Regions from separate parts of the Limnohabitans sp. Rim8 genome, predicted to be linked through region 1. Evidence: predicted binding sites of a transcription regulator. Region 1 holds the regulator's gene; the other holds the start of a gene.
The links. Region 1 encodes sigma-54, which starts transcription at its own class of promoters, with help from an activator protein. Its sites were predicted from a motif close to TGGCANGNAANCTGCTTT; they were not measured.
Positions count from the first base shown of each region.

Region 1 (4,917 bases):
ACGCCAGCGCGTTCGGCGTTGCGCTCGGCAAAGTCGACCATGCGGAAGGCCACATCGCTGCCAAAAACCGGTGCGGTGGGTTCGTGTTCCAGGTCGCGGGCTTCTTCGATCAGGCCTTGCCAAACGTGGTTTTGGAAGGGCAACAATTTCTCGAAACCAAATCGGCGCTGCAAACCGGGCGCAATGCCGCAGGCGATTTGCGCCGCTTCGATCGGGATGGTGCCGCTGCCGCAGCAGGAGTCGTACAGCGGTACGGTGGCGTCCCAGCCGCTGGCCGCGATCATGGCTGCGGCCAGGGTTTCCTTCAAAGGCGCGTCGCCCTTGTCGGTGCGCCAGCCGCGCTTGAACAGAGGCTCGCCCGAGGTGTCGATGTAGAGCGTGGCCGTTTCGGGCGTCAGGTGTGCATAGATGCGCACATCGGGCCAGGTGGTGTCTACATTGGGGCGCTCGCCGCGCTTGGCGCGAAAGCGGTCGGCCACGGCGTCTTTGATCTTGAGCGCAGCAAAGTTCAGGCTGGTCAACGGGCTGTGCTGCGCGGTGATGTCGATCTTGAAAGTTTGCTTGGGCGTGAACCAAATTTCCCAGGCCACCTCGCTGGCGGCGTTGTACAGGTCGTTTTCGTTGCGGTAGTCGGTGACCGACAGTTGCACCAACACGCGTTGGGTCAGGCGGCTGTGCAGGTTGATGCGCATGGCGTCACGCCATGAGGCGCGTGCCATCACGCCGCCGCGGCCGGTCATCAAGTCGTGGCCCGTGAGGTCGGTGATGGCGTGCACCTCATCGGCCAAAAAGCCCTCGACGCCCGCGGCGCAAGGCATGAACAGGTTCAATGAATTCACTCAGATACTCTCAAAGGGTTTTGCGCAGATTCGCAGGCGCGATCTTCAGAGCTTCGCGGTACTTGGCTACCGTGCGGCGGGCGCAGTCGATGCCTTGCTCTTTCAACATCTCGGAAATTTGGTTGTCAGACAGCGGTTTGGCGGGTTTTTCAGAGGCGACAAACTGTTTGATGAGCGCCCGAACAGCGGTGCTCGAAGCGGCGCCGCCGCTGTCGGTGCCCAGTCCCGAGCCGAAGAAATACTTCAACTCAAAGGTGCCTTGCGGCGTGGACATGTATTTGGCTGTGGTCACGCGGCTGATGGTGGACTCGTGCATGCCCAGCTCGTCGGCGATCTCGCGCAGCACCAGCGGGCGCATGGCCAGCTCGCCGTGCATCAAGAAGTTTTTCTGACGCTCTACGATGGCCGTCGATACACGCAAGATGGTGTCAAAGCGCTGCTGTATGTTCTTGATGAACCAACGTGCCTCTTGCAGGCGTTGCTGCAGGCCCGCATGGTGGTCACCCTTGCCGCCGCGCAGGGCGTTGGCATAGATGTCGTGCACGCGCAGCTTGGGCATCACGTCGGGGTTGAGCTGGATGCGGAATTTGGGCGTAGCCGTTTTGCTGGTGTTCACCACCAACACATCGGGGATGATGATGTTTTGCTCGGCCTGCACAAAGGGGCGGCCGGGCTTGGGTTCGAGTCGGGCAATGAAGGGGATGGCGGCTTTGACCACGGCTTCGCTCAGGCCGCAAGCCACCGCCAAACGCTTGTAGTCGCGTTTGGCCAGCATCTCCAACGGTAATGCGCAAACGGCCAATGCGGCTTGGGCAACTTCGCTTTGCGGGTCGTCCTTCAGCCAAGCCTTGATTTGGATGCGCAGGCACTCGGCCAAGTCGCGTGCACCCACACCAACGGGTTCGAGCGATTGCAGCAAACCCAGCGCCACGGTGAAGCGGTGTACCAATTCGTCGATCTGTTCGTAGTCATCGGTGCCGGCCAAACTGGCGGCCAGCTCGGGCAGTGTGTCGGTCAGGTAGCCATCGTCATTGAGCGATTCGATCAAAAAGCGCAGGGCGGCGCGGTCCACTTCCGACAGGCGAAGTGACAAAGCCTGACGGTGCAAAAAGTCGGTGAGGGACCCGCTGCTGCGGGCCAAGTCAATGGCGTCTGCGGTTTCTTCGCCGTTCTTTTGACGGGGTGTGGCATCGCCCCCCCATTCGCTGTCGTCAGGGCGCATGTCCACGCTGCCGTCGCCATCCCAGCTTTCGGCCACGTCGGTCACGACTTCGTCGCGGGTTTCGCTGGCGCTGTCCTCGCTGCTGCTGGAGGTGCTGGCACTTTCGCTGACGCGGTCGCCTAAGCTCACGTAGCTGTCTGCTTGCTCCAGACCAAAGGCTTCGGCAGGGGCCTCTTCTTCGGCGCGTTCCAAAAAGGGGTTCTCGTCCAGCATCTGGTCGACTTCTTGCGACAGCTCCAGTGTGGACAGCTGCAGCAGGCGTATCGATTGTTGCAACTGGGGCGTGAGCGCCAGGTGCTGGGACATGCGCAGCGACAGGCCGGGTTTCATGGCTGTGCTCTCATGGCGTGGACGCGGGGGGTGCTCATCACATCCTGAAGTGTTCGCCCAGGTACACCCGGCGCACATCGGCGTTGGCCACGATCTCGTCGGGTGTGCCTTCGGCCAGCACGCGGCCTTCGCTGATGATGTAGGCGTGGTCGCAGATGCCCAGCGTCTCGCGCACATTGTGGTCGGTGATCAGCACGCCAATGCCGCGCTGCTTCAAGAAAGCGATGATGCGCTGGATCTCGATCACCGCGATCGGGTCGATGCCGGCGAAGGGTTCATCCAACAAAATGAAGCGTGGATCGGTGGCCAATGCGCGTGCAATTTCGACGCGGCGGCGTTCACCACCCGACAGCGCCACCGAGGGCGAGTCGCGCAGATGGTCCACCCGCAAATCGCCCAACAACTCACTCAGGCGTTTTTCGACATCGGCATGGCTCAGGGCGCGTCCTTGTGCATCGGTTTGCAGTTCCAAAATGGCGCGCACGTTGTCGGCCACCGAGAGCTTGCGAAAAATCGAGGCCTCTTGCGGCAAGTATGACAAGCCCATGCGCGAACGCTTGTGAATGGGCATGCGGGTGACGTCTTCGCCATCAATCAGGATTTGTCCGCCATCGGCACGAACCAGGCCCACGATCATGTAAAACGAAGTGGTTTTGCCTGCGCCGTTGGGGCCGAGCAAACCCACGACCTCACCTTTGTCGACCTGCACCGACACGTCGTGCACCACCTTTCGGCTGCCATAGGCTTTTTGAAGGTGGTGCGCTTCCAGACGGCTGGGCTTGTCGGTTGGGCTCATGGCTTTTGGTTGGGCGCCATGCCCGGACTGGTTCGCAATGCGGGGGGCGCCACAGGCGGCGCATTGTCTGGTGTTTTGGTGCGTGGTACCAAGGTGGCACGCACCCGCCGCTCAGCAGACTGGCTGGGTTGGCCGTCCACGGTGATCACTTCGGTGATGTTGTTGAAGACGATGGTGTGACCTTGCAACTGGTTGGCCACTTCGGTGCCGCGCAGGATGCGCATGTCGGCCCGGCGTATCAAGGTAACGACATCGGATTGGTTGTCGTAGGTGACTTCTTCGGCTTCACCTTCGGTGTACTCATTCAGGCCTTCGCGTTTTTGCCTGAAAAACACGCGCTCTGTGGGGGCGGCCCACAACTTGGCCACTTGGCGGCCTTGGCTGTCTTGCTGCACGTCCATGCGGGCGGCCCGCATGACCAAGGTGCCCTTGGTGGCCACCACCTTGCCTGTGAATTGGGTCAAGAGCTTGGCCTCGTCGTGTCGCATGCTGTCGGCTTCGATCTGCATGGGTTTGTCGCGGTCGGCTTTCTCTGCCAAGCAGGGCCAAGCCAGCAGGCTGGCGCACAGCGCCAAAAGGGCCAGGATGGGGCGGCTGATAAGGGTAGAAGTTTTGGAGGGCATGAATCTTGCTGAGCAACGCAACCATTGTAGGTGCAAGTTTCGCCGGTTCAAACCCAAACGACACCCCATCACGCCTCAAAAAACCAAAAAAAACCCGCAAACACAAGTGCTTGCGGGTGGGTGGGCATCACAACGCGGGGTCGAGCCGCCGCAAACTGGGCCTCAGCGGCCCTGTCGGCTTTGGGCGATCAGGGCTTCGGCCACCTTGAGGGCGCGGTCCATGTTGCCAGCCAACGTGCCATCGATGTAGTAACGGCCAGCCACGCCCAATGAAGGAACACCTTCAATTTTGAAGTCATTTTGCAATTGCACAGCCCGTTTGGCTTTGGCAGCCACGCCAAACGACTTGTAGGTCTCGGCAAACTTGGCTTTGTCCAGGCCTTGTTTCTCAGCCCAAGCCAAGACCGTGGCTTCGCTGTTGAGCATGAGTTTTTCGCCGTGGATGGCGTTGAACACCCGGATGTGCATTTTTTCAACCAGGTTCATCGCTTCCAGCGTGTAGTAAAGGCGCTGCTGAGGCACAAAGTCTTCGCGGAAAGCCACGGGCACCCTTCGCACCACCACGTCTTTGGGGGCGTTTTTGGCCCATTGCTCAAAGACGGGTTCAAACGCATTGCAGTGGGGGCAGCTGTACCAAAAGAACTCCAGTATTTCGATCTTGCCGCTGCCCGATTCGGTAGCCACCGGGCGCTCAAGGGTGATGTAGTCCTTGCCGGAACGGAAGGCTTGCTGTGCCCAAGCAGAGGTGCTGCCCAACCAAGCGGTCAACGACAGCATGAGGGTGGAGAAAAGGCGACGTTTCATGGTGTGCTCCCTTAGATGACAAGAAGGCGGTCAGCGTTGAACGCGGACCAAGGTGTTTTCGATGCCATTGGACTCGAGTTGGGTGCGGATACGTTCTGCGACGTTTTTGTCACTGAACGGCCCCATGCGGACACGGTACACCACACGGCCAGCTTGGTCGCGCTCGGACACTTTGGCATCCAGACCCAGCATGGCCAGCTTGGCCTTTTGGGCATCGGCATCGGCGCTGGTGCGGTACGCCCCTGCCTGGACCAGGTAGTCAAACGGATCAGCTGCATCAGGCGGTGTCACGGGCGTGCTCAG
Region 1 covers NZ_CALPTI020000029.1:6,166-11,082, reverse strand. The annotation lists gene Q1M54_RS14900 (THUMP domain-containing protein) at 1-839, opposite strand, end outside; gene Q1M54_RS14895 (RNA polymerase factor sigma-54) at 850-2,391, opposite strand; gene lptB (LPS export ABC transporter ATP-binding protein) at 2,429-3,187, opposite strand; gene lptA (lipopolysaccharide transport periplasmic protein LptA) at 3,184-3,810, opposite strand; gene Q1M54_RS14880 (thiol:disulfide interchange protein DsbA/DsbL) at 3,973-4,614, opposite strand; gene Q1M54_RS14875 (SPOR domain-containing protein) at 4,645-4,917, opposite strand, start outside.

Region 2 (4,917 bases), on a different contig from region 1:
GTGCAGACGGCGCAACTGTGCTTCATAACGCAAGGCGGCAAACTCGTTGGACTGTGCCCCCAACAAAGCCGTCATCAGCGGTTGGGGATCCAAAAAAAAATCAGGCAAGTGCATGTCGTACAGCGTTCGGCGCGACATGCCCAAAGCGTCTTCTAGGGCGGCATTGACAAAAAGGATCCGCCCCTGCCCCTGCATCACCGCAACGGGGGTGGCCAATAAATCAAATGCTTGAAAACGGGCAACTTTACTCATGGGGTGCGGGTGCTGACGACAGCCGGACGGCGTTCAAGCTCACGTTGCAAACTTTCAATGTCACGTTGCGTGCGTTCAATGGAGGCCTTGAGCGAGGAGACCCGGTCCAAGTACCTTTGGTGGTGACGACTTTCAGAGGCCCATTTGACCGGCTCCCCATCGTTGTACTCCTGCACCAATACGGTGAGTTGCTGTCGCGCCTTGTCCAACTCATGACCCACAATGGTGCGGGCATGCAGATCGCGTTCGGCTTGAAGTGCCGGTAAGGGACGAAACAACTCAGCACTGCGCGCTTCAGTGGATGCGGCGCTGGGCACGGGGGCAGGGGCACGAGCAGGCGAAGGTCTGGTTCCAGTGATGACCGTGACAGCCTGCGGCGCCAGGCGCTCGCACTGGCGAACATCACTGGGCGCGTTGGTGTATTCCTGACCGCAACGGTAAATGGCTTCTTGGGCCGAAGCAACCCCCATAGCGGCGACCGACACACTGAAACCCAAGGCCCAGAGATGGCCCACCATGAAGCCGTTTTGGAAACGTCGAAGCGCGAGCATGATTTGACTCCTTTGCCGACTGGCAGTGGACACCATCAAAACCCTATTGAACCAGAAAAAAAGGACGGCCGAAGCCGTCCTGAGGGCGCATTGCACAAGGCGTGCAATGGAACGCATGCCAATCAGAGCGAGTAGTACATGTCGTATTCGACAGGCGAAACTTCGACACGGCTGCGGTTGACTTCTTGCATCTTCAATTCGATGTAAGCGTCGATCCATGAGTCAGTGAACACGCCGCCTTTGGTCAAGAAAGCACGGTCTGCATTCAGTGCGTCCAAAGCTTGGTCCAAGCTGGAGCAAACGGTAGGGACCAATTTGTCTTCTTCTGGAGGCAAGTGGTACAGGTCTTTGGTCGCTGCTTCGCCTGGGTGAATCTTGTTTTCGATACCGTCCAAGCCCGCCATCAACAAGGCTGCGAAGCCGAGGTAAGGGTTGCACAGTGGATCGGGGAAGCGGGCTTCCACTCGACGGCCCTTGTCAGACGCGACGTTGGGGATGCGGATCGAAGCGGAGCGGTTCTTGGCCGAGTAAGCCAGCTTGACCGGCGCTTCGTAGTGAGGGACCAGGCGCTTGTAGCTGTTGGTGCCGGGATTGGTGATCGCGTTCAAGGCGCGAGCGTGCTTGATGATGCCGCCGATGTAGTACAGGGCGAATTCAGACAAGCCAGCGTAGCCGTTGCCTGCGAACAGGTTCTTGCCGTCTTTCCAGATGGACTGGTGCACGTGCATGCCAGAACCGTTGTCCCCAGCGTAAGGCTTGGGCATGAAAGTGGCGGTTTTGCCGTAGGCGTTGGCCACGTTGTGGATCACGTACTTTTGCAACAGTGTCCAGTCAGCACGCTCCACAAGCGTGGAAAACTTGGTACCGATTTCGCACTGGCCAGCGCCTGCCACTTCGTGGTGGTGCACTTCGACTGGGATGCCGACGGATTCGAGGATGAGCGACATCTCGCTGCGCATGTCGTGCGTGCTGTCAACTGGAGGCACTGGAAAGTAACCACCCTTGACGCGGTTGCGGTGGCCTTTGTTGCCGCCGTCCATCTTCGCGCCGCTGTTCCATGGGGCTTCGGCTTCGTCGATGGCGTAGAAGGTGTTGTTGGGCTCAGTGCTCCAGCGCACTTCGTCAAACAAGAAGAATTCTGGCTCGGGGCCGAAGTAAGCGGTGTCGCCCAAGCCCGATTGCTTGAGGTACGTCTCGGCGCGCTTGGCGATGGAGCGGGGATCGCGCTCATAAGCCTTGCCATCTGTGGGCTCGATCACGTCGCAGATCAGGACCAGTGTGACTTCTTCAAAGAATGGGTCAATGATGGCGCTGTTGGCATCGGGAATGAGCAGCATGTCGGAGGCTTCGATGCCTTTCCAGCCGGCAATCGAAGAGCCATCAAAGGCCTGACCGTCTTCGAACTTGCTTTCGTCAAACTGGGACACGGGCACCGTGATGTGCTGCCATTTGCCACGGGTATCGGTGAAACGGAAATCAACGAACTTGACTTCGTTGTCTTTCACCATGGTCATCACATCTGCGACGGTCTTGGCCATCAAATTCTCCTGGATAAAAAGGGATTGAAAAGTTTACTGACAGGTCTTGCAGTTTTTGTGCCAACTTGACACATTCAACCACTGCCAACAGACCGAGATTGTGCCCTGAGCGCATGCTTTTCTAGCTTTGCACTGCAGAAAAAAGCACAAGTCTTCACTCCAATCACGCACATTAACCCATGTGCCTCAAAAAAGCCAACTCTTCGGGTGGCCTCAAAATCCCAGCGATGCACTTAAATAGTGCAATTGCGCATTATATTGGTGCAAAATCAATTACCGCACCATTTCGGGGCCATATTCCAATGAAAAAGCTTGCAAGCCTTGGCGCAGGCCCGCATAGGCGAGATGGGCTGCGGCGGGCTCGCCCTTGACACCCAATTCGATATGCCGCCCCCACTGAGGGTGGTCCACGCTCGGCAAACTGAAGACCTTGACCTCAGGGTGGGCCGCTTCAATGGCTTCCATGAGTGGGGTCAAAGTAGCCTCCATAGCGCCCAAAATGATGACCGACTTCTCAATGTACGCGTTGAGCCTGAAATGCGCACTGTAGTGGGTGTCTAAAACCGATTCGATCATGGGCCAAGCCATGACCGGGAAGCCGGGCACGAAATGAACGCAGCCTCCAGAAGCTCCTTGGCAGCTGAAACCGGGGATTTTGTTGTATGGGTTGCGGATGATGGTCGCCCCTTGCGGAAACACACCCATGTTGAGACGGTGGATGTTGTCGGATCGCTCGGGTTCATAGGCGACGCCCTGCTCTTTGGCAGTGTCCTGCATGCGCTCTTGAATCAAAGCCTTGGCTTCTGGGTGCAAAACCAGTGGCACGTCCAGCGCCCGTCCTGCACATTGGCGGGTATGGTCATCCGGGGTCGCACCAATGCCGCCGCAGCTGAAGACCACGTCATTTGATTCAAAAGCCCGCTTCAGCGTGGCGGTGATGCGACCGGGGTCATCACCGATGTATTCAGCCCAGCCCAGATTCAAGCCGCGAGCGGTCATCAATTCGATGACTTTGGGCAAATGTTTGTCCTGGCGTTTGCCGGACATGATTTCGTCGCCAATGATGATCAGTCCAAAGTGAGGGGTCATGGTGCTGGTGAAGGTCAGATGAGGGGGAACAAAGGGGTCAAGAGCCGCGCCGAGGATCGACATCGGTCACATCGGTTTTAGGGGAGTTGCTGAGCCCTTGCGAAACATTGGCAGCTAAACGGGCCTCAGAGTGCGGCGAGACAGGCTGCGCAGAAAAAATTTCACCGGCAAAGCTTGGCGGTGCCTCAAGGCGCATGTCTTGCAAGGCACTCAAGGCGTAATGTGCAAACCATAAAGATGCAAACGCAAAAACCAAGGTGTAGATCCAGATCGCCAAGGGCACCAAGATCACAAAAGCGGCTGCAAACAATGCGCCCGATGCCCAAACCAAGCTGGGTGCGGCGCCCATCATGCCAGTGATCACGCCCATACCCAAAAGACTCAAACGGTGACGAGACAGCAGAGTTTGTCGCTCTGAGGGGCTGGCAAACTCGGCCAACACATCAAAAGCCATGATGCGGTAGGTGAGCCACCCCCAGATCAATGCGGGCAAAAGCATGGCCAAAGGCGGCACCAACCACATGGGCAAGGTGATCAACAAGGCCCCCAAGGCCAGCAACACAGACCACAATGTCCAACCCAAACCGGACAAAACGCCTGCGCCGTGCTTTGGCTCTAGCCCAACAAAGCGCCTTTGGGCGACCATGCGGGCCAAGGCCGGCGTCATCAACCAAGAAACCAGCACCAGGCAAACGACAACCACCATGGGGGTGATCAGGAAAATGACCACCAAAGGCGCCACGACCGCTTTCAAATCAGGCAAGCCTACGCCTTCCAACCAGCGCCACACCGTGTCCAGCCAACTGGAGGCGTCCAAGCCCGTCCTCACCAGCGCGATGGCGTCATCCCAGTACAAGTAGCCCAGCAACCAGGACAGGGCGACCATCAAAAACAGGGGCAACAGCGACAAGCCGATGACACGGGGATGAAAGCAATATGCGCCAGCACGCCAAAATGAGTCCATCAACAACTTCATGCCTTAAAGCTTAACAGCTGACAACAGCCGACCGCGTTACGGGTGCTTAACCGCCCACTTCAAAACGCCATCAAAATAGCGCTCATCTTTGAATTTGAAAGCCCCTCAGATGCTTTTGCCCGTGAGCGAAAAAACAGACGTGTTTGGCATCCAGCTGGAGACCCAGTTCATACCAGCGCCAGCGGGCCAAGAACACCCTGTTCTGGTTTTTTTGCACGAAGGCCTCGGCAGTGTGCACATGTGGCGCGACTGGCCACGACTGCTTTGTCAGCAACTCGGCTGCGCTGGTTGGGTCTATTCTCGCCAAGGCTATGGCCTATCCGATGCCGTGGCAGATGTGCGGGGGCCCGCCAAGCAAAGCCCGGAAGGTCACATTCGAAGCGGCCGTCTCCAGCCAGACTACATGCACCGTGAGGCCCAAGTGGTCTTGCCAGAATTGCTAGACCGTTGGGGCATTCAAAGACCAGTTCTGATCGGTCACTCGGACGGCGGCACCATTGCTTTACTTCAC
Region 2 covers NZ_CALPTI020000003.1:112,197-117,113, reverse strand. The annotation lists gene glnL (nitrogen regulation protein NR(II)) at 1-252, opposite strand, end outside; gene Q1M54_RS03070 (hypothetical protein) at 249-803, opposite strand; gene glnA (type I glutamate--ammonia ligase) at 926-2,341, opposite strand; gene Q1M54_RS03060 (molybdopterin-binding protein) at 2,615-3,430, opposite strand; gene Q1M54_RS03055 (EI24 domain-containing protein) at 3,468-4,406, opposite strand; gene Q1M54_RS03050 (alpha/beta hydrolase) at 4,516-4,917, shown strand, end outside.
Region 2: glnA (type I glutamate--ammonia ligase) is a predicted target of sigma-54. The motif match lies at 2,387-2,404, and genes of this name have one in related genera.